2 regions of the Mesorhizobium ciceri biovar biserrulae genome follow, and region 2 is predicted to be linked to the other one. Evidence: predicted binding sites of a transcription regulator. Region 2 holds the regulator's gene; the other holds the start of a gene.
What was found. Region 2 encodes LexA, which represses DNA repair genes until DNA is damaged. Its sites were predicted from a motif close to TGTTCNNNNTGTGTTCNG; they were not measured.
Positions count from the first base shown of each region.

Region 1: a site for LexA is predicted at 3,306-3,323, ahead of A4R29_RS29775 (YifB family Mg chelatase-like AAA ATPase). Genes of this name have one in related genera too.

Region 1 is NZ_CP015064.1:6,285,672-6,297,140, forward strand. It holds gene A4R29_RS29765 (malate synthase G) at 1-810, shown strand, start outside; gene A4R29_RS29770 (J domain-containing protein) at 877-1,416, opposite strand; gene A4R29_RS29775 (YifB family Mg chelatase-like AAA ATPase) at 1,692-3,224, opposite strand; gene gshB (glutathione synthase) at 3,399-4,340, opposite strand; gene A4R29_RS29785 (putative bifunctional diguanylate cyclase/phosphodiesterase) at 4,641-5,990, shown strand; gene A4R29_RS29790 (SDR family NAD(P)-dependent oxidoreductase) at 6,258-7,025, shown strand; gene A4R29_RS29795 (2-dehydro-3-deoxygalactonokinase) at 7,022-7,975, shown strand; gene A4R29_RS29800 (2-dehydro-3-deoxy-6-phosphogalactonate aldolase) at 7,972-8,613, shown strand; gene A4R29_RS29805 (SMP-30/gluconolactonase/LRE family protein) at 8,610-9,491, shown strand; gene A4R29_RS29810 (D-alanine--D-alanine ligase family protein) at 9,619-10,692, shown strand; gene A4R29_RS29815 (GFA family protein) at 10,736-11,146, opposite strand; gene A4R29_RS29820 (SRPBCC family protein) at 11,188-11,469, opposite strand, start outside.
Region 2 is NZ_CP015064.1:2,947,544-2,959,012, forward strand. It holds gene gltX (glutamate--tRNA ligase) at 1-851, opposite strand, end outside; gene A4R29_RS13600 (ComEC/Rec2 family competence protein) at 954-3,416, shown strand; gene lexA (transcriptional repressor LexA) at 3,410-4,150, opposite strand; gene kynU (kynureninase) at 4,561-5,808, opposite strand; gene kynA (tryptophan 2,3-dioxygenase) at 5,886-6,722, opposite strand; gene A4R29_RS13620 (AMP-binding protein) at 6,719-8,344, opposite strand; gene A4R29_RS13625 (alpha/beta hydrolase) at 8,658-9,488, shown strand; gene A4R29_RS13630 (molybdopterin molybdotransferase MoeA) at 9,537-10,742, opposite strand; gene moaC (cyclic pyranopterin monophosphate synthase MoaC) at 10,742-11,224, opposite strand; gene trpC (indole-3-glycerol phosphate synthase TrpC) at 11,227-11,469, opposite strand, start outside.

The DNA.
Region 1 (11,469 bases), 3.0 Mb from region 2:
ACCGGCTTCCTCGACCGCACCGGCGACGAGATCCATACCTCGATGGAAGCCGGCCCGATGATCCGCAAGGGCGACATGAAGCAGGCCGCCTGGATTTCCGCCTACGAGGCGTGGAATGTCGACATCGGGCTGGAATGCGGCTTGGCCGGCCACGCCCAGATCGGCAAGGGCATGTGGGCGATGCCGGATCTGATGGCTGCGATGCTGGTCGAGAAGATCGCCCACCCCAAGGCCGGCGCCAACACTGCCTGGGTGCCGTCGCCGACGGCGGCGACGCTGCATGCCACGCACTATCACAAGGTCGATGTTCACGCCGTGCAGGCGGCGCTGAAGAACCGGCCCAAGGCGAAGCTTGACGACATCCTGTCGGTGCCCGTTGCCGTGCGGCCGAACTGGTCGCCCGAGGATATCCAGAAGGAACTCGACAACAACGCGCAGGGCATTCTTGGCTATGTCGTGCGCTGGATCGACCAGGGCGTCGGTTGCTCGAAAGTGCCTGACATCAACGATATCGGCCTGATGGAAGACCGCGCCACGCTGCGTATTTCCTCACAGCACATCGCCAACTGGCTGCACCACGGCGTGTGCAGCGAGGACCAGGTAATGGCGACGATGAAGCGCATGGCTGACATCGTCGACCGCCAGAACGCGGGCGACCCGCTCTACCAGCCCATGGCGGCCGATTTCGACGGATCGATCGCCTTTCAGGCCGCCTGTGATCTGGTCTTCAAGGGCCGCGCCCAGCCCAACGGCTACACCGAGCCGGTGTTGCACGCGCGGCGGCTGGAACTGAAGGCGCAGCAGGGCTGAAGAGGCCAGTCCCTGCCGTGAATGGGGCGGCAGGTCTTCGGCCTGACTTCCTCCGGAGGTGAGGCGTCAGGAAGCTGTATGGTCCAGGAGCCGGATGGTGGGATCGCGACGGTGTTCGGAGTTGACCCGATCGACGCCTTCCACCGTAATCGCGATCGTCCCGTTTTCCACTCTTGCTATCCAGCCCTTCGCTTTCAGATACCAGAGATGAAACTCGAGATGCTCTCGCGGACAGTCTGACAGGCGTTCGAGCTCCACATCCCCGATCCCGGGATTGCTGACGTCGTGCCGACGCTTCGCGTAAAGCAGCGACAGCAGCCTGGCCTGGATCACGACATCCCGCTCGATGCCTTTGCTGTTGCTGGCTTCCTCGGTCAATTCGCGGCGAAGGCCGGCATGGTCCCTATACGCGATGTCGTATTGAGCGCGTTTGACCGGATCCTTGAGCGTGTTGTGGGCTTCCACGATTTCACTGAAGCGGGCTTCATCGCCGGTTTCGCGATTGTCGGGATGATAGCGCATCGCAAAATAGCGAAATATGCGTTCCAGCGTTTCCGAGTTGGCGTTCGGGCTGACTTCCAAAACTTCGTAGTAGTCAACGAACATAGCGGGCTCCCCGACCGCAATCATATTCACATTATCTAAATAAGGAATTCCCAATGCGGAGACCAAGACTTTGGTCCGATGCGATGACGTCCACGCCCCCGAAGACGGAGAAACGGCCGGCGCCCGGTCGGTGGGGGCCGTTGGGTGGTGAGGACGTCGACCAAGCGGACAATCAGGTCCGCCGCAGTGCGGAGATGGCCGATTCGTCGGATGACGGTTATGGCGTGATTGCGGAAGGTGGCGTGGCAAGGTCGGCTTGTCGGGCGGCGAGTGACCTACGCCGCCTGCGCCACCCGCTCCGAGCTCATGCGGTAGGAAATCGCTTCGGCCAGATGGATGCGGCCGACGGTTTCGCTGGCGTCGAGATCGGCGAGTGTCCGCGCCACCTTCAGCACCCGGTGATAGGCTCGCGCCGAAAAGGCGAGCTTTTCGCTGGCGTCCTTGAGCAGCGACAGGCCGGCGGCGTCCGGCATGGCGATCTCCTCGATGACCGAGGGCGCGCAATGCGCGTTGGTGGTGGCGCGGGTGGCGCCGAGCCGCTCGAAGCGCTCGCGCTGGATGGTGCGGGCGCGTGCCACGCGCATCGCCACATCGGCACTTTTCTCCGCCCGGTCGGGCCGGATCAGGTCGCTGGCCGAGACCGCCGGCACTTCGATCCTGAGATCGATGCGGTCGAGCAGCGGGCCCGAAATGCGCGCCTGATAGTCGGTGCGGCAGCGCTCGCCGCGCAGGCAGCGATAACCAGGCTCGCCGGCCATGCCGCAGCGGCACGGGTTCATCGCCGCCACCAGCTGGATACGCGCCGGATAGGTGACGCGATGGTTGGCTCGCGCGATCATGCAGTCGCCGGTCTCCAGCGGCTGGCGCAGCGCATCGAGCGTCTGCGGCGTGAACTCGGGAAACTCGTCGAGGAACAGCACGCCGTGATGGGCCAGCGACACCTCGCCCGGCCGCGCGCGGATGCCGCCGCCGACCATCGCCGCCATCGAGGCCGAGTGGTGCGGCGCGCGGAACGGCCGCCGGTCAGTCAATTTGCCTTCGCCGAGCTCTCCCGCCACCGACGCGATCATCGAGACTTCGAGCAATTCCTTCGGCGCTAGCGGCGGCAGGATCGACGGCAGCCGCTGCGCCAGCATCGATTTGCCCGAGCCCGGCGGGCCGATCATGAGAAGATTATGCCCGCCGGCGGCCGCCACTTCCAGCGCCCGCTTGGCGGTCTCCTGGCCCTTGATGTCGGCGAGGTCGGGCAAATCCGGCGCGGCGGCGTGGATGCCGGCCTCGGGGCGCGACAGCACCTGCGTGCCGCGAAAATGATTGGCGATGGCAATCAGGCTGCGCGGTGCCAGAATGTCGAAATCCTTTCCAGCCCAGGCCGCCTCAGGTCCGCAGGCGAACGGGCAGATCAGGCCTTTGCCCTCGGCATTGGCGGCGATCGCCGCCGGCAAGGCGCCGGCGACCGCGGCAATCGTGCCGTCGAGCGACAATTCTCCAAGTACGACATAGCCGGCCAGCATGTCGCCCGGAATGGCGCCAAGGGCAGCCATCAGGCCAAGCGCGATCGGCAGGTCGTAGTGACTGCCTTCCTTCGGCAGGTCGGCCGGCGCCAGATTGACCGTGACCTTCTTCGACGGCATCGACAGGCCTGAAGCATGCAGTGCGGCCTGCACCCGCTCGCGGCTTTCGGCCACCGCCTTGTCGCCCAGGCCGACGATGTGCATGTTGACCTTGCCGGGCGCGATCATCACCTGCACATCGACCGGCACGGCCTCGATGCCTTGGAAAGCGACCGTGCGAACCCGCGCCACCATTTCTTTGCCCCCAGGCCACAACCCACGCGATGGCCAAGAAATGGCCCCACGGGCAGACAATCACAAATCCTCGGTCAAATCAAGAACATTACGGGAACATGTGAGCGCGTGGGTTGCAGCCGAATTGAGCGCGGTTGCAAAAACGGAACATGGTTAAGACAAAATGAAAACGGCTTACCCGCGCTTGTCCTCGACCGCGTCCCAGAACAGGCTGGCGATGTCGGCGCCGCCGAAGCGTTTGACCTCGCGCACGCCGGTCGGCGAGGTGACATTGATCTCGGTCATGTAGTCACCGATGACGTCGATGCCGACCAGGATGAACCCACGCTCCTTCAGCGACGGCCCGATGCGGGCGCAGATCTCGCGTTCGCGCGCCGTCAGCTCGGTCTTTTCGGCGCGGCCGCCGACATGCATATTGGAGCGGGAATCATGTTCGGCGGGCACCCGGTTGATGGCGCCGACCGGCTCGCCGTCGATCAGGATGATGCGCTTGTCGCCCTTGCGCACGTCCTTGAGATAGCGCTGCACGATATAGGGTTCGCGAAACATCTGGCCGAACATTTCCAGCAGCGAGGCCAGGTTGCGGTCGCCCTCCAGCAGATGGAAGATGCCGGCGCCGCCATTGCCGTAGAGCGGCTTGACGATGATGTCGCCGAACTCCTTGCGGAAGGCGGCAACTTCGAGTGGATCCTTGGTGATCAGCGTGTCCGGCATCAGGTCGGCAAATTCGGTGACGAAGATCTTTTCCGGGCTGTTGCGCACCCAGGCCGGGTCGTTGACCACGAGCGTCTTCGGGTGGATGCGCTCCAGGATGTGCGTGGTGGTGATGTAGTTCATGTCGAAGGGCGGATCCTGGCGCAGCAGGACGACGTCCATCTCCGACAGATCGGTGCGCACCTTCTCGCCCAGCGAATAGTGGCTGCCTTTCTCGTCGCGCACCTGCATCTCCTCAATGCGGGCAAACACCTTGCCGTCGCGCAACGACAGCCGATCCGGCGTGTAGTGGAACAGCTCATGGCCACGCCGCTGCGCTTCCAGCGACAGCGCGAACGAGGTGTCGCCGGCGATCGACACGGTGGAGATGTGGTCCATCTGGACGGCGATTTTCAGCTTCATGGCGGGTCTCCGGCGGCTCTGATGGGCGACTGTCCTGCCTGTACAGGCTCACTGCCCGTCTGCCAATCGCGACCTTTTGAAGATTGGCATCAGCAAGTCGCAAGCTCGGCCCTGCCGGTCATTCCGTGACAGGAGCCAGGCTGCGCGTCCTCGTTGTTCCTTGAGCCCGAATGCACACCTCACATCGATCCTTCGAAACAGGTCGCGGTTGCCCATGGAAAATCGATTTCGCGATACGTTTCCTAAAGGGTTTGCTGCCAGTCTGAAAATAAATTCCGAAGTCACAAAACAGGGACACCGATGCAAACTTCGTTTGGCACCGGTCAGGCAAACAGGGAGAGCACGGATCTGGCATTCACCGATCCGTTGACCGGGCTTGGCAACCATCGCCGCTTCTTCGACAAGGTCGATCGGCTGATCGCCGACCGAGCCGACGATCCCGCGCCCTTTACCGTCGGGATTCTCGACCTCGACGGCTTCAAGCCGATCAACGATCTGTTCGGCCACAAGGCCGGCGACGACATCCTGATCCAGGTCGCGATGCGGCTGCGCGCCTCTATGGACGGCTATTCCACGGTCTGCCGCATCGGCGCCGACGAATTTGCTTTTCTCTATCCGATGGTATTCAGCGAGGACGCTGCGGCCGAAAAGTCGCGCATGCTGATCGAGATCCTGTCGGCGCCCTACGATGTCGGCGAACGCACCGCCAGGCTTTCGGCCTCGGTCGGCTGCTCGTTGTTCTATTCGGGCGACGAGACCACGGAAATCCTCATCAACAAGGCAGAGACGGCACTCTACCACGCCAAGCGTTCCGGCCGTGGCCGCGTCGTCGTCTACACCCGTGAGATGGAAGAAGCGGCCAAGCGCGTCACCCGCATCGAACAGGCGCTGCGCCGGGCTGTCTCGGCCGGCGAAGTGGAGCCGCATTTCCAACCCATCGTCGATCTCGCCACGCGCCGCACCATCGGCTTCGAGACGCTGGCGCGCTGGACCGACCGCGACCTGGGTTCCGTGCCGCCGACCGTCTTCATTCCCATCGCCGAGGAGCGCGGCATCATCGGCCCGTTGTCGCAGCTGGTGCTGCGCAAGGCGACGGAGGCCGCCAGAAGCTGGCCGAAGGACCTGTTCCTGTCGTTCAACCTGTCACCCTCGCAGCTCGTCGACCAGAACACCGGCCTGCACATACTGGCGATCCTCGACCGCACCGGCTTCGATCCGCGCCGGCTGGAGATCGAGATCACCGAGACCGGCCTGATGAACGACCCGGCCTCGGCCGCGCAGATCGTCGAGGATCTGCGCCGCGTCGGCATCCGCGTCTCGCTAGACGATTTCGGCACCGGCCAGTCCTCGCTCGGCCGCTTGCGCGAATTCCATTTCGACAAGCTCAAGATCGATCGCGCCTTCGTCTCCTCCATTCTCGACGACAGGCCGTCGGAACACATCATCCGCGCTATCCTCGCAATGTGCGAAGGGCTCGGCATGGACGTCGTCGCCGAAGGAATCGAGCAGGAAGCGCAGGCCGATCGCCTGGTCCAGTTTGGCTGCGCCGGCGGACAGGGCTATCTGTTCGGCAAGCCGGTCGATGCCGACGCCACGCTCGGCTATCTCCGCGATTCCTTCCGCGGCGCCCTGCGCGCCAAGGCGATCTGACCGGCGGTCCTCCGAGATCCCCAACCCCGACGGTGCTGCCGTGCGCATCCGGTGCGGCGCATTGTCGTTTTGTCTGACATAAGCCCTGAAATTCGGCGGTTCGCCCTTGCCCGCGCGCCTTGCGTGGCTAGGATGCGCGCCGATCACGCTACGGCGCCGCGCGTCTTTCAAGACGCGCAAAGGACGCTGTAGCATTTAACATTTGCGCATGATCCCTTTCCGAAAATCGATCCGATTTTCGGGGTCATGCGCTGGGAGACAACAACGATGATGCCATCGGCGCATTTTGCCGACCTCGAAGGAGCCTCGGTGCTGATCACCGGCGGCGGCTCCGGAATTGGCGCGGCACTGACCGAGGGTTTTGTGCGCCAGGGCGCCAATGTCGCCTTCATCGACATCGCCGACGGCCCAAGCACAGCTCTTGCCGACCGCATCGAGAAAGAATTCGGCCGCCGGCCGCTCTACCTCAAGACCGATTTGCGCGATGTCGAGGCCCTGCGGGCGTCCGCCGCGAAGGCTGCCGAGGCGCACGGCGATGTCACCGTGCTGGTCAACAATGCGGCCTGGGACGAACGCCACGCCGTCGAAGACGTGACGGTCGAGTTCTGGGACAACAACCAAGCCATTAATCTGAGGCCGCATTTCTTCACCGCGCAAGCGGTGGCGCCGGGCATGAAGCGGGCCGGCGGCGGCTCGATCATCAACTTCACCTCGACGTCCTATCTGATCAACCACCCCGACATGCCCTCCTACACGGCCGCCAAGGCCGGTATCCTCGGTCTGACCAAGGGGCTGGCCGGCAAGCTCGGTGTGGACGGCATCCGCGTCAACGCCATCGCACCCGGCTGGGTGATCACCGAGCGGCAGAAGGAGCTCTGGGTGACCGAACAGGGGCTTGCCGCCCATGTCGCCAAGCAGTGCATAAAACAGGTGATGCAGCCCGACGACATCGTCGGCACGGTGCTGTTCCTGGCCTCGGACGCTTCGCGCATGCTGACGGCGCAGATGCTGATCGTCGATGGAGGTTTCCTGTGAGCCAAGCCGGCAACGCACCGGCGGTCGCCGCCGTCGACTGGGGCACGACCCGCATGCGGGTCTGGCTGATCGACGGGCAAGGCAAGATGCTTGCCGAACGCCGCGGCGATGACGGCCTGATCACCGCGCAGCAAAAGGGCTTTTCGACCATCCTCGAAGGGCATCTGGCGGCGATGGGAGCACCAGCGGCGCTGCCCGTCATCATCTGCGGCATGGCCGGGTCCCGCCAGGGCTGGCTCGAAGCGCCCTATGTCACCGTGCCGGCGCCGCTTACCGCCATCCTTGCGGGCGCCGCCAGCGTGCCCGGACAGAGCCGTGACATCCGCATCGTTCCGGGTCTGGCCCAGCGGCTGACTGACGCGCCCGACGTCATGCGCGGCGAGGAAACCCAGCTTGCCGGCGCCGGCCTGCCGGCCAGGGGGCGCCAGTTGGTCTGCATGCCCGGCACCCATTCGAAATGGGTGCTGGTCGAGGATGGCGCCGTTACCGGCTTCGGCACCTGGCCGACCGGCGAGCTGTTTTCCGTGCTTGCCGCGCACTCGATCCTGCGCCATTCGCTCGGCGAACATCCGAAGCCCGTCACATCGGACAATCCGTTCTTCCGCCGCTGGTGCGAAACCGCATTGGGCGAAGGCGGCGATATCACCTCGCGACTGTTTTCGATCCGGGCCGCCGGCCTGCTGCAGGATCTGAAAGCCGACGATGCCGCCGCCTGCCTGTCCGGCCTTTTGATCGGCGGCGAGATCGCCTCCGCCAGCCGCCGGCATGGCGCCGGCGCCGAACCCGTGGTGCTGATTGCCTCCGGCGCGCTGGCCGCACTCTACCAGGCCGCACTTGGGCTTGCTGGGCTTGAGCTCCGGGCCGTCGACGCCGACGAGGCAGTGCGTGCCGGTCTCGTCGAGGCGGCGCGCGAGAACGGCATGATCGCCAGAATTGGAGTTGCCCGATGAGCCAGACCGCACCGTTTCCAAAACTCAAGCGCGGCCTGGTTGCCATCCTTCGCGGGCTCAAGCCCACCGAGGCGATGGCCATGGGCCAGGCGCTGTTCGACGCCGGCATCGAGGCGATCGAAGTGCCGCTGAACTCACCGCAACCGTTCTCGTCGATCGCTCGCATCGTCCAAGTGCTGCCGAAAACGGCGCTGGTCGGCGCCGGCACGGTGCTGACGCCGGCCGATGTCGATGGCTTGCACCAGGCCGGAGGGCGGCTGCTGGTCAGCCCCAACATCGATGCCGAGGTGATGGCGCGCGCCATGCATTACGGCATGGTGACGATGCCCGGCGTGTTCACGCCGACCGAAGCCTTCCAGGCGATCAAGCTCGGCGCCTCGGCCCTGAAATTCTTCCCGGCGAGCGTGCTGGGTGCCGGCGGCATTTCCGCGATGCGCGCGGTGTTGCCGGCGCAAACATTGGTCGGCGCCGTCGGCGGTGTCTCCGAAAAAGATTTTGCCGGCTACAAGGCTGCCGGCGTGACCGCCTTTGGTCTGGGCTCCAGCCTGTTCAAGCCGGGCATGAGCGTCGACGAGGTGGCCGCGCGTGCGCAAGCTGCCGTCGCGGCTTGGGATGCGGTGTTCGGAGAAGCAGGATGAGCGAAGCGATCGTTTCGGTTTTTTCCGATCACGTCTGCCAGCTCGGCGAGGGGCCGAGCTACGATCCCGCCACCGATACGCTCTACTGGTTTGACATCGTCAACAGCCAGCTTCTGGAAAAGCGGCTGTCCGGCGGCGCGACCACCGTCCATGAGCTTGGCGAAATGGCGAGCGCCATCGCCGTCATCGACGACAAGTGCCAGCTGATCGCCGCCGAGACCGGCCTTTATGTCCGCGATGTCGCGACCGGCAAGCTGACGCTGCACACGCCTGTCGAGGCCGACAATCCGGTCACGCGCTCCAACGATTCCCGCGTCCATCCCTGCGGCGCCCTGTGGATGGGCACCATGGGCAAGGGCGAGGAAAAAGGCGCGGGTTCGATCTACTGGTTTTTCAAGGGCGAACTGCGCCAGCTGTTTTCGGACATCACCGTCTCCAATTCGATCTGTTTTACCGAGGATGGCGCGATCGCTTACTACACCGACACCTCGACCGGGCTGCTGATGCGCGTCGCCTGCGACCCGGCGACCGGTCTGCCTGCCGGTGAGCCCAAGCTGTTCGTCGACCACCGCTCGGCCAAGGGCTATGTCGACGGGTCGGTGCTCGACCGCGACGGCATCCTGTGGAACGCCGTCTGGGGCGGCAGCGTCATCGAAGCCTACGGACCCGACGGCAAGCTCGTCCGCACGGTCGCCATGCCGGTGACGCAGCCATCCTGCCCAGCCTTCGTCGGCGCCAAGGCCGACCGGCTGGCGGTCACCTCCGCCTGGTCGGGCAAGGATGAGAAGCAGCGTCTGCTGGATCTGCAGGGCGGCATGACCTTTCTGCTCGATATTCCCGTCAACGGCCGCTTCGAGCCGCGCGTGCTGATCGCCTGATCGAACTGGATTCTACGGTCGGACGGTGCGTTGTCACGCCACCGCCCGCACCGTGTCGGTTTCGCGAGAGCCTGACGTCTCGACCATGCGATGGTAGGTGATCGTACCGCCGGGGATCGTTCATCTCATGCCAAGCCGTAAGCCGAAACTGATACTCGTCCATGAGCCGGAAAAGGCTTGTTTCGACCGTCTGGTCGCCGACGGCCATGCGCCGCAGCGCGCAACCGAAATCGCGTCCTATCTGGCGCAGTCGACCGATCTCGCTCCTGAATTCGACGTGCTTGGCCGTGCCTGCCAGGCACGCGGCCTGTCGTTCGCGCCGGTGGCGCTCGACGACGCTGCCAGCGTGCTCGCCGGCGAGCATCCCAGCACAACGCTGGTCTGGACGCTGACCGACGGCATCGCCTATTTCCGCGGCGGCGCGGCGCCCGCTTTGGCGCGACTGGGCGGTTTCAAGACAATCGGCGCCGACGATGCGCTGTTCGCGCTCTGCCAGGACAAGTTCCGCTCCGGCGCCGTGCTCGGCGCGCTCGGCCTGCCGGTGCCACAGGCTGGGCTCGCGCGTGACGGCCAATGGCTGGTCGAGCCGCCGGCCTCGCCCGCCGGCTGGTTCGTCAAGCCCAACCGGCTCGGCGCCAAGATCGGCATCTGGCCGGAATCGCGCTGCAGCGATCTCGCCCACGCTTTGGAGCTCAGCCGGCGCGTCTTTTCGGCCTATCGCGACGATGTCGTCGTCCAGCCCTACGTCGCCGGCCGCAACGTGCGCGCCAGTTTCCTTAGCCTGATGCCGGGCGCGGGAGTCGAAGTGCTTGGCGTGGCCTTTGTCGATTCAGGCGCCGATTTCCAGACCATGGCCGACAGCCTGGCGCTCTACGGCGACACTGGCGAGGCAGCGAAAGCGGCGGGACATTACGCCGAGCCGGAGCTCGTCGCGGTCGCCGACAGCCAGCCGGCCGCCGACGCCAGGATTCGTGCGATCGCCGGGCGGCTGATGAGCGGGCTCGGCCTGCGCGACGTGTTTTCCATCGATCTCAGGGTCGAGGCCGACAACACCGTCCACCTCATCGAGTTCGAGGTCTGCCCCGGCCTGCCCTGCTTCGATTTCCGCGCCTATTGCCGCCAGCAATGGAGCCTCGAGCTTGCCGATGCCATAGCCGAGACAGCGGCGAGCCGGCTGATCGGCCAAGAGCATCGCGCCTGAAGGCGCCACGGCAGATCGCGGGCCGACCGGCGGACGCGTTTCACTACGGCATTCGCTCGACCGCCTGCAAGGCGGGATCCATCTTGTCCCAGGCATGGCCGTGGCTCGTGTAAGTCACCATCTCTGGGCTGAACTGTTCCGGATCGTCGAGGCTGGCCGCATGGACCGCTATGAATTCCGGCATGGCGACGGATATCAGAAAGACCGGCGTTCCGCAGGTTGGACAGAAGGTGTGGATTTTTTCATTGCCGCTGGCGCCCGCCACGCGCCAGGTGCTCACCTCCCCGGTAATGGCCATATCGGCACGCTGGCCGAAGGTCAGGTAGGATCCGTGGCCGGTGCCTGAGCGCTTCTGGCAATCGCTGCATTGGCAGTGGTTCTGGAAGATAGGCTCGTCATTGGTCTCGTAACGGATCGCGCCGCATGCGCAGCCGCCGGTATAGCGCTTGGTCATTGTCATTCTCCACGGGTCTGATTCTGCTCGAGGCCGCAACATCAGGCCGATTTCGGCTTGGCGAAAATATCGATGCCGCTGCCGGTTTCGAGGAAGGATTTCAGGCTGGACAGCACCGCCGGCCAACCCTGGCTGACGCCCTTCGCCATGCCGCTGCCGGCCTCGAGCTCGTCATGGCTGACGGTCAGCCGCACCATGGTGTCGTATTCCTCGATGGCGAACGTCACCCGGCTGGTTTTTGACGGATCGTCCGCCTGCGAAGCGTTCGCCCAGGTGATGACGAGGCGGGTCGGCGGCGAAATCTCGACGACCTTGCCGACGAG
Region 2 (11,469 bases):
TCCTTGATCGACATGATCTCGTCGTCGCCATGGCTCCAGCCGAGACGCGCCAGGTAGTTGAGCAGCGCCTCCGGCAGGTAGCCCATGGCGCGATAAGCCTCGACGCCAAGCGCGCCGTGCCGCTTCGATAGCTTGGCGCCATCGGCGCCGTGGATCAGCGGGATATGCGACATGGACGGCACGTTCCAGCCCATGGCGTTGTAGATCACGGTCTGGCGAGCGGCGTTGGTCAGATGATCATCGCCGCGAATGATATGGGTGACGCCCATATCATGATCATCGACGACGACGGCATGCATGTAAGTGGGATTGCCGTCAGAACGCAGGATGATGAAATCGTCGAGATCCTTGTTGGGAAAGCGCACGTCGCCCTGGACCCGGTCATGGACGACGGTCTCGCCTTCGGTCGGCGCCTTGATGCGGATGGCGCCCTTGGCGCCTGCGGGTGCCTCTGAGGGGTCGCGGTCGCGCCAGCGGCCATCATAGCGGGGTGGCAGCCCTTTGGCTCTGGCGGCCTCGCGCATGGCCTCCAGTTCGGCTGGCGTGGCGTAGCAATAATAGGCCTTGCCGATGCGCACGAGCTCCTCGGCCACCTCGCGGTGGCGCGGCGCACGCTCGAACTGCGACACCGGCTCGCCGTCCCAGCTCAGGCCAAGCCAGGAAAGCCCGTCGAGGATAGCAGCCGTCGCGGCTTCATTGGAGCGTTCGCGATCGGTGTCCTCGATGCGCAGCAGCATCGTGCCGCCGGTATGCTTTGCATACAGCCAGTTGAACAGCGCCGTGCGCGCGCCGCCTATGTGCAAATAGCCGGTGGGCGAGGGGGCAAAACGGGTGACGACCTTGTCGGACATGGAACTCTCGGAAACCATCTGAAGCGGGGTGCGGTCGCGCGGACTTTCGCGCTTTGCGCGTTCATGTAGCATAGGGTGTCGAGGGCGCAAGGGGCAGACCCGATGGCTGGACGAGGCTGGGGCTCGGATCAGGGCGAGGACGCTGCCATTGGCGTCAGCGAACGGTCCCTGTTTGCGCCTCTGCCAGCCTCATTGCCGCCGCCGTCGCCCCTCGTGCCGGATTACGGCAAGCTGCCCTTGCAAACGGGTATCGCCGCCTCTGTTCCTGTTGCCGAAACCGGCAGGATCGTGCGCGTGCGCCGGCAGATCGGCCTGATATCACTGCCTCGCCTGCGCCACAGCGTGAACACGGCGGCGAGCCTGGAACTCGACCGGGGCGTGGCCTTCCTGCTGGTACCGGTCTGCCTTGCGATCGGAGCGATCGGCTATTTTTCGCTGACGGCTGAACCCGACTTTGCGAGACCTGTCGCGGTTGTCATCTTGACGGGGATCTGTGCGCTGGTCTCGCGCTCATGGCCAAAGACCCATCTGTGTTTCATGGCGGCGCTTTTGTGCGCCCTAGGACTGCTTGCTGCCAAGGTCGAGACGTGGCGTGCGGGCACACAAATGTTGGGCTCGGAAATCTCGACGCAGGTGACCGGCCGCGTCGTCTCGCTCGACCGGATGGAAACTGGCCGTATCCGGCTGACCATCGACGTGACATCGACCGCAAGACCGAAACTGCGCTATGCGCCGGAACGGGTGCGGCTTTCGGCACGCAAGATCCCGGCTGACGTGACCGCAGGCTCCCTCATCACTGGATATGCCAAGCTTTTGCCGCCGACCGGGCCGGTGCGGCCGGACAGCTATGATTTCTCCTTCGACAGCTATTTTGCCGGCATCGGCGGCAGCGGGTTCTTTCTCGGCAACCCCAAGCTTGTCGTCAGCGATGATGGCGACATGCCGCTGTCGGCCCGAATTTCCTCCAGCGTGGAAAATGCCCGTGAAGGCATTGCCGACCATATCAGGGCGAGCGTCGGCGGCGCCGAAGGCGAGATCGCCGCGGCGCTGATCGTCGGCGTGCGCGCCGGCATTCCCGATGACATCAATGAGGCGATGCGACGTACCGGCATCTACCACATCATCTCCATTTCGGGACTGCACATGGCTCTGGTCGCCGGCACCATCATGGGGTTGCTGCGCGGCGCCTTCGCCTTGTTTCCCGATTTTTCCGCGCGTCGCCCGGTCAAGAAGTATGCCGCTGCCGCCGCACTGTTCTCGATCGCAGCCTACCTCGTCATCTCAGGTATCGTCGTCGCCGCCGAGCGCAGCTTCATCATGCTGGCAGTGATGCTGATTGCAGTTCTGTTCGATCGAGCAGCACTCACCATGCGCAATCTGGCGATCTCGGCGATCGCCGTCATCGTGGTGTCGCCGCATGAGGTGGTCGGCCCGAGTTTTCAAATGTCGTTCGCCGCGACCGCGGCTCTGGTCGGCGCTTATGCCGGCTGGGCGGATCACCGCGCGGGAAAAGCAAGACCGCCGCCGCCGAAGCGATCCTTGCCCGGGTTCCTGACACGAAAATTCCTGCTGGCGGCAATCGGTCTGGCCATGACCTCGATCATCGCCGGCAGCGCCACGACGCTGTTTGCCATCTGGCATTTTCAGCGTGTGTCGCCGCTCAGCCTGTTCGCCAATCTCGCGGTTATGCCGATCGTCACCGTCGTCATGTTCCTGGCCGTCGCCAGCGCGCTGCTGATGCCTTTCGGATTGGATTGGCCAGCTCTCTACCTGATGGGCAAGGGCCTGACGATGATGATCGCCATATCGGGCTGGATCTCCGAGCGTTCGCCTGTCGATGGGGTCGGGTTGATTTCGCAGCAGTCGGTCCTGCTGGTGGCCATTGCCCTGGTCATCGCGACGATGGCGACGACATGGCTGCGGCTCGCGGCTCTGCCATTCGCGTTGGCAGGCTTGCTGACCGTCTCGGATACGCGCACGCCCGATGTGCTGATCTCAGAAGACGCCCGGCTGGTGGCGTTGCCGATCGGTGGCGGTGAGCTTGCCGTCAGCCGGCAACGGCCGAACGAATTCACCGTCGACAACTGGAAACGCGCGCTGACATCGGAAACCATCGTCGTTCCGGAAGTGTTCGACAACAGCGATGGGCAATTCGACGTCGCGGATGCCGTTGAGCTACCGCCGGGATCGCCGTTCTATTGCTCCTCAGGCGTTTGCGTGGCCAGGCACATGTCCGGTGCGATCATTGCCTATGTCGAGGACCGCAAGGACACCTGGAAAGCCTGCGGCTTCGCCGAACTGATCGTCGTCAAGGACGCCACCGCCTATGACGCCTGTCACAACCCGCTGGTTCTCGTCATCACCAAGCGGCAACTGGCTCGCAAAGGCAGTGCCGCGGTCTTCTTCGATCGCCAATCGGCGACCACGCCGGCGACGATCAGCTTCGCGGTGGACAGCCCATATCGGCCCTGGCACACGCAACGCAGATACTCTCGCGAGGCGAGGGGGCTGGCACCCTTCAAGAAACCCGAGAAGCCAGTGGTCAACCCACAGCCGTCTCAGTAGCGACGGATCAGGCCGACGAGCTTGCCTTGCACCTTGACCCTGTCCGGCCCGAAAATCCGTGTCTCATAGGCTGGATTGGCGGCTTCGAGGGCAATCGAGGCGCCCTTGCGGCGGAACCGCTTCAGCGTCGCTTCCTCTTCATCGACCAGCGCCACGATGATCTCGCCGGGGCTGGCCGTGTCGGCGTTACGGATGATAACGGTGTCGCCGTCGAAGATGCCGGCCTCGATCATCGAATCGCCCTTGACCTCCAGCGCATAGTGCGCGCCGCCCATGATCATGTCCGGCGGCACCGAAATCGAATGCGTCTGATGCTGGATGGCATCGATCGGCACGCCGGCGGCGATGCGACCCATGACCGGGATCGAAACGGCAGAGACCGCATCGTCGTCATTGCCGGGCGAAGGCATCCGCGAAGGCGCCGGCTTGATCTGCCGGCCAAGAGCACCACCCTGACCAAGACTGCCCTGGATGACGCTTGGCGAAAACTTCTTTGCCGCATTGAGGCCTGGCGCGATCGAGTCCGGCAGCCGCAGCACTTCCAGCGCGCGGGCCCGATTGGGCAGCCGGCGGATAAAGCCGCGCTCCTCAAGGGCCGTGATCAGCCGATGAATCCCGGATTTGGAGGCAAGGTCGAGCGCCTCCTTCATTTCGTCGAAGGATGGCGGAATGCCGCTCTCCTTCAGGCGTTCATGGATGAACATCAGCAGTTCATGTTGCTTGCGTGTCAGCATGGCGGCCCCCAGGTTCCCTGAAACCAGAATCGAAAAACAAACCCAGAACAAACACTATCTGTTCCAGTTGTGTTCTGCAACCGTTTAAAGTTTAATGAATTTGTTAAGGCTGCTGAAATTATTTGGCGCTTGCCAGCGGGTTACGATCGACGGGCGCCACCTTCGGCAATGCGCCTGCTCACATTGAAATTGTTATGGTTAATGACCTGTGGCTTATCCTCTACCAAAGCTTGGCATTATCTGTCGATCGACCTCGACAAGGGGCGATTGCAACCTTCGGGACGTTCGTTGGCCGTGAACGAAACGGAGCCAAAACGCCAACGTCAGTTGGGCATTTTGGCTGGAAATTCAGCTCTCCGTTATTTGCCAGGCAGTGAGGGCAGCGACGGCGGATCGCCGGGATCGGTGCGTCAGGTAACGGCTTCCTTGACGGCGAAACGCTGGTCCTTCCATGCACCCGTGCGCAGAATGTCTTCCAGAACCTCAACCGCCAGCCACACATCCTTGTAGCTGACATAGAGCGGCGTGAAGCCGAAACGGATGGTCGACGGTGCGCGGAAGTCACCGATCACCCCGCGCTCGATCAGCGCCCGCATGATTTGATAGCCGTGGACGTGAAGGAACGACACCTGGCTGCCGCGCCTGGTCGCGTCGCGGGTAGTCTCCAGCGCGAGACCGTAGGCGCCGCACTTGGCTTCGACGAGCTGGATGAACAGTTCTGTCTGCGCGACGCTCTTCTTTCGCAATGCCGCCATGTCGACGTCGCTCCAGATGGCAAGCGCGCCTTTGAGCGCCCGCATCGACAGGACCGGTTGCGTACCGCACAGAAAACGGCGGATGCCGGTGCCGGCAACATAACCCCGTTCGAAGGCAAAGGGCCGCGCATGGCCCCACCAGCCGCTGAGCGGCTGGCTGATATCGCCGTGGTGGCGCTGCGCGGCATAGATGAAGGCCGGCGCGCCCGGACCGCCGTTGAGGTACTTGTACGTGCAGCCGACAGCGAAATCGGCATTTGCCTGATCGAGCTCGACGGGCAGGGCGCCGGCGGTGTGGCAGAGATCCCAGACGATCAGCGCTCCGGCCGTATGAGCCCTGCGCGTCAGCGCCGCCATGTCGCGCAGTTCACCCGATTTGTAATTGACGTGGTTGACCAGCACCACCGCCACGTTTTCGTCGATCAGCTCTTCGATGGTCGGCGCGTCGACGCCCGCGAGGCGCAGCAGGACGCCATCCCGGGTCGAGGCCACGCCTTCGGCGATGTACAGGTCGGTGGGAAAACTGTCACCTTCGGCGACGATGGCTGACCGGCCGGGCCGCATCTCCATCGCTGCGTGCAGCACCTTGTAGATGTTGGTCGATGTCGTGTCGCAGACAACGGTCTGGCCGACCGCGGCTCCTATCAGGCGTCCGAGCTGGTCGCCGAGTTCGATCGGCATCTCGAACCATCCGGCCGTGTTCCAGGCTCGGATAAGATCTCGGGCCCATTCCTGCGTCGCCGCCTGCTGCAGCTCGCCGAAAACGGCATGAGATGCTGCCCCCAGTGAATTGCCGTCAAGATAGATCACCCCCTCCGGCAGAATGAAACGGTCGCGCATGGCCCGCAGCGGATCCGTGGCATCCATCGCTTCGACTGCGGCGAGATCAGGAATTCCACTCATGGTCAGTCCCCGGTTGTTCGCGAAGGGTTTCCGCCACAGAGCGTCCCTTCAGTGAGCCTGTTCTCATTTCGATGATGTCAGAGCCGGGTGCGGACCGTCCACAGCTCCGGAAACAGCACGACCTCGAGCATTTTCTTCAGATACGAAGCGCCCGACGTGCCGCCGGTGCCGCGCTTCAGACCGATGATTCGCTCCACCGTGGTGACGTGGTTGAAGCGCCAGCGGCGGAAATAATCCTCGAAGTCGACCAGCTTCTCGGCCAGTTCGTAGAACATCCAGTAGCGCTGCGGATCGCGGTAGATAGCCTGCCAGGCGACCAGGACCTCTTCATTCTCGGTTCGCGTCTCACGCCAGTCCGTGCGCCTGGCATCGGCACCGATGTCGAATCCGTGGCGCGCCAAAAGCAGCAGCGCTTCGTCGTAGAGCGATGGCTCGGCCAGGATGGCTTCCAGCTTTCCGCTGAGGTCAGGCCGATGCTTGTGAGGGCCGAGCATGGCCAGGTTGCGGTTGCCGGCCATGAACTCGATGGCGCGATACTGCCAGGACTGAAAACCCGAGGACTGGCCGAGCGCGTCGCGAAACTCGGTATATTCGCTGGGCGTCATCGTCCGCAGCACATCCCAGGCATTGTTCAGCTGCTCGAAGATGCGCGCGACTCGCGACAGCATCTTGAAGCTCGGCTCGAGCCGGTCGGCGCGGATCGAGCGGATCGCGGCGCCAATCTCGTGCAAAGCGAGCTTCATCCACAGTTCCGAGGTCTGGTGCTGGATGATGAACAGCATCTCGTCATGCGCCGACGACAGCGGCGTCTGCGCCTCCAGCACTTTCTCCAGGTGCAGATAGTCGCTGTACGACATGCGCTCGTTGAACGACATCTGTGCGCCTTCGGACGCCGGATCGTAGGGCTCGCTCAATTGACTTTCTCCGTGCGCAGCCGGAAGCGCTGGATCTTGCCGGTCTGGGTCTTGGGCAAAGCAGCAATGAATTTCACCGATCGCGGGTATTTGTAGGGCGCGATCGTCGCCTTGACATGGTCCTGCAGGCGCTTGGTGGTCAATGCGTCAGGCGCCGCGCCCTGCACCAGCACGACATGCGCCTCGACGATCTGGCCGCGCTCGGCGTCCTCGGCGCCGATCACCGCGCATTCGGCGACGTCGGGATGTGACAGAAGTGCGGCCTCGACCTCGGGGCCGGCAATGTTGTAGCCGGCGCTGATGATCATATCGTCGGAGCGCGCGGCGAAATGGAAGAAGCCGTCCTCGTCCTGCGTGAAGGTGTCGCCGGTGATGTTCCAGCCGTCGCGCACGTAGTCCTTCTGCCTGATATCGGCCATGTAGCGGCAGCCGGTCGGGCCGCGCACCGCCAGCCTGCCGGTCGCGCCGCGCGGTACTTCGCGCATCTCGTCGTCGACGATGCGCGCCTCGTAGCCGCCGACCGGCTTGCCGGTCGACGCGGGCTTCATGTCGCCAAAGCGGTTGGAGATGAAGATGTGCAGCATTTCGGTGGCGCCGATGCCGTCGAGGATCGGCTTGCCGGTCTTTTGCGTCCACTCTTCGAAAACCGGAGCGGGCAAGGTTTCGCCGGCTGAAACGGCAACCCGCAGCGAAGACAAATCGGCACCTTCATCCATGGCCTTCAGCATGGCGCGGTAGGCAGTCGGCGCGGTGAAGGAGATCGTGGCTTTGTAGGTCTCGATGATGTGGATCATGTTGGGTGGCGTCGCCTGCTCCAGCAGCGTCGCCGCCGCACCGAAGCGCAGGGGAAAAATAGCGAGCCCTCCAAGGCCGAAAGTGAAGGCCAGCGGCGGCGAGCCGACGAAGATGTCGTCCGGCGTCACCTCCAGGATTTCGCGGGCATAGGCGTCGGCGATGATCAGGAGGTCGCGGTGGAAATGCATCGTCGCCTTCGGCACGCCTGTCGTGCCCGAGGTGAAGCCGAGCAGCGCGACGTCGTCGCGGCCGGTGTTGACGGCGGTGAATGTCACCGGCTTGTCGAGAGCGGCACGATCGAGCTCGGCATCATGGTTGGCGGTGCCGTCGAAGCCTATGACCTGTTTGAGGAAGGCGCTGTCCTTGGCGCAGGCGGTCATCTCGTCCATCAGCCTGGTGTCGCAGAGCGCGACGGTGATTTCCGCCTTGTCGACGATCTTGGCCAGTTCGCCGGCGCGCAGCATAGGCATAGTGTTGACGACCACGGCGCCGACCTTGGTGGCAGCCAGCCAGCAGGCGACCATGGCGGGGTTGTTGGCCGAGCGGATCAGCACCCGGTTGCCGGGCTCGACGCCATAATTCCCGACCAGCGCGTGGGCGAGCCTGTTCGTCCAGTCCGACAGTTCCTTGTAGGTGCGGCGGCGGCCATTGCCGATCAGGGCTGTGCGGTCGCCGAGGCCCTTCTCGACCAGCCGGTCGGTAAGTTCGACACCGGCGTTGAGGCGTTCGGGATAGTCGAAGCCGTCGAGCAGTATATCGGGCCATTGCTCCGGCGGCGGCAGGTGATCGCGCGTGAACGTGTCGATATGCGCTGAAGGCCCAAGCATGTCGCCGCTCTCCCGTCTGCTGCCTGGCCAGTGCGCAATGCGCCTTGGCTGGATGTGGTGGATCCTAAGGTCCTGCTCTGAGGAGGCTTCGTGCTGCCCATCACGCCTGCTCGGAGATGCGCGCCGAAAGGGTGAACATCTGCAGGTGAGGGCAGCACAGCAGACCTCCCATTGTCGGCTGTTCGTGCGGGCAGGATCGCACCAGTCGAAATTTGTTTCAAGCCTAAAATGTTTTTGCCCTGGAGCATTGACGCATGGCGTGGCGCTGGCCATTGCTAGCGCAACAGCGATGCCGTTTTCGGGGAGGGCGCAGATGTTCGAACGTCACATCGTCGATTGGGATGATGCCTATGCCAACGGCGCGAACATTGCCGGCAGCGACCGTTGGCCAGCCGCCTGGGCCGAGCCAGCGGCAGCATTCCGTGATGCGCTCTCGGCAGAGAGCCGGGCACGGCTCGACATCGCCTATGGCGACGGGCCGCGCAATGGGCTCGATCTTTTCCTTCCCAAGGCCGCGCCCAAAGGACTGGTGGTGATTATCCATGGCGGTTACTGGCTGGAGACCGACAAGAGCTTGTGGTCGCATCTCGCCAATGGCGCGGTCGGCAGCGGCTTCGCCGTTGCGATGCCCTCCTACACGCTGTGCCCGGACATACGCATCGCAGGCATCGTCCGGGAGGTCGGGGCGGCGATTGGCAAGGCAGCGGCAATGGTTGACGGACCGCTGATGCTGACCGGACATTCGGCCGGCGGCCATCTCGCCACCCGGATGGTGACGACAACCACGCCTTTGGCGCCGGATGTGGCGCGGCGCATACGCCATGTCGTTTCGATTTCAGGTCTACACGATTTGCGTCCGCTCATGCGCACCGGCATGAACAAGGACCTGGCAATCGACGAAGAGGAGGCGCTGGCTGAAAGCCCAGCCCTGCTGCGCCCGATGGATGGCGCCCGCATCACCTGCTGGGCCGGCGGCGGTGAGCGCGCCGAGTTCCTGCGCCAGAATGCGTTGCTTGCCAACATCTGGACCGGCCTCGGCGCCACCACCAGCACCGTGGTCGAGCCCGACCGGCATCACTACGACATTGTCGACGGCCTTACCGATCCGGCGCATCCGCTGACGCAGAGCTTGATCTCCAGCTAGAGCCGAGATCACTTTCTCGTCTGTTATGAACGGCTTGCCTGGAATTCCTCAGCGCAGCATCAAAACGCTGCAAGCCTCGCCCGCGGCTGCTGCAGGGGCAAACGGCGCCCGCACGATCAGCCCGTTGGCGTCGGCCAGCATTCTCAGCATCGAGGAATCCTGAATGCCGAACGGCGTCGCCACCAGCGCGCCGTCATCTTCCCTGACCACGGCTCGGACATAGTCCTGGCGCAAATCATTGGCCGGCATTGCGGTACCCAGTCGCGCTGGGCGAATGTCCTGGCGATGGTTGCGGCCGCCGAGCCGCGCCAGCAGCGGCTTCAGGAACAGTTGCGAGCAGACCAGGCTTGCCACCGGGTTGCCGGGCAGGCCGATGCACCTGATATCGCCGAGGCGGCCGAACATCAGCGGCTTGCCGGGGCGCATGGCGATCTTCCAGAAGCCGAGCGTCATGCCTTCGCCGGTCAGCACATCGTGGATCAGGTCGTGATCGCCGACCGAGGCGCCACCAAGCGTCACGATGACATCCGCACCGGCCGCGACCGCTTTTTGCACCAGTTCGGCGATGGCCTCCTTGCGATCGGCGGCAATGCCGAGATCGAGCGCGCGGGCGCCGACCGAGTGTGCGGCGGCAGCGACGCCATAGGCATTGGACGAGATGATCTGGTCCGGGCCGAGATCACTGCCCGGCGGCAGCAATTCATCGCCGGTGGCGATGATGGCGACCAGCGGTCGTTTCACCACGTTGACCCGGGGATGGTTGGCCGATGCTGCCAGCGACAGTGCCGCCGGGTCGAGCAAACGGCCTCTTTCGAGCAGCATGTCGCCTGTTGAAAAATCGAGCCCGATGCGACGGATATTGCGCCATTGCGCCGTCGGCTCGGTCACTTCGATTTCGCCGCCGCCGAGGTCGCGGACATTCTCCTGGATGACGATGGTGTCGGCGCCTTCGGGCAGCGGAGCGCCGGTGAAGATACGCACCGCTTGTGCCTTGCCGATCCTACCGGCAAAACCACGTCCGGCCGGCGCCATGCCGATCACCGACAGCCTGGATGGGACCGACGTGACGTCGGCGGCGCGCGCCGCATAGCCGTCCATGGCGGAAGCATCGAAAGGCGGTTGGGTGCGGAGTGCCACGACCGGTTCCGCCAGAACACGATCCACCGCCTCGAACAGAGGAACGCTTTCGCCGGCTAGAGGTGCCGCACCATCGAGCAGGCGTTCAAGCGCCTCCGCGATAGGAACCAGCGCCATCAGGAGCTCGCCTTGTAGTCACCCGACTTGCCGCCGGTCTTTTCGACCAGGCGGATGCCGGTGATGACCATGGCGCGGTCTACTGCTTTGGCCATGTCGTAGATGGTCAGGCAGGCTACCGAAGCGGCCGTCAGCGCTTCCATCTCGACGCCCGTCTTGCCGGTGACGCGCGCCAGCGCGGTGACCTTCAGGCCCGGCAATGCATGGTCGGGCTCGATGTCGACGGAAACTTTGGTCAGCAGCAGCGGATGGCAGAGCGGGATCAGATCATGCGTCTTCTTCGCCGCCATGATGCCGGCAATGCGCGCGGTGCCGAGCACGTCGCCCTTCTTGGCGTTGCCGGCGAGGATCATCTTCAGCGTCTCGGGCTGCATCGCGACAAAGCCTTCGGCGATCGCCGTGCGCGTTGTTTCTTCCTTGTCGCCGACATCGACCATGTTGGCCTCGCCCTGCGCGCCGAGATGGGTCAGGCCTGATACCATCGTCAGATAGCCTCGGCCAAAGCCTTGCCTGTCAGAAGCAGGCGCGTCGCGGTGGTGACGTCCTGTTGCCGCATCAGGCTCTCGCCGACAAGAAAAGTGCCGATCTCGCTCTTTTGCAGCCTGAGGCAGTCGTCATGGGTGAAAATACCGCTCTCGCTGACCAGCAGGCGGCCGCCCGGCACCATGGGTGCCAGCCGCTCCGACGTTTTAAGGCTGGTTTCAAATGTTCTCAGATTGCGGTTGTT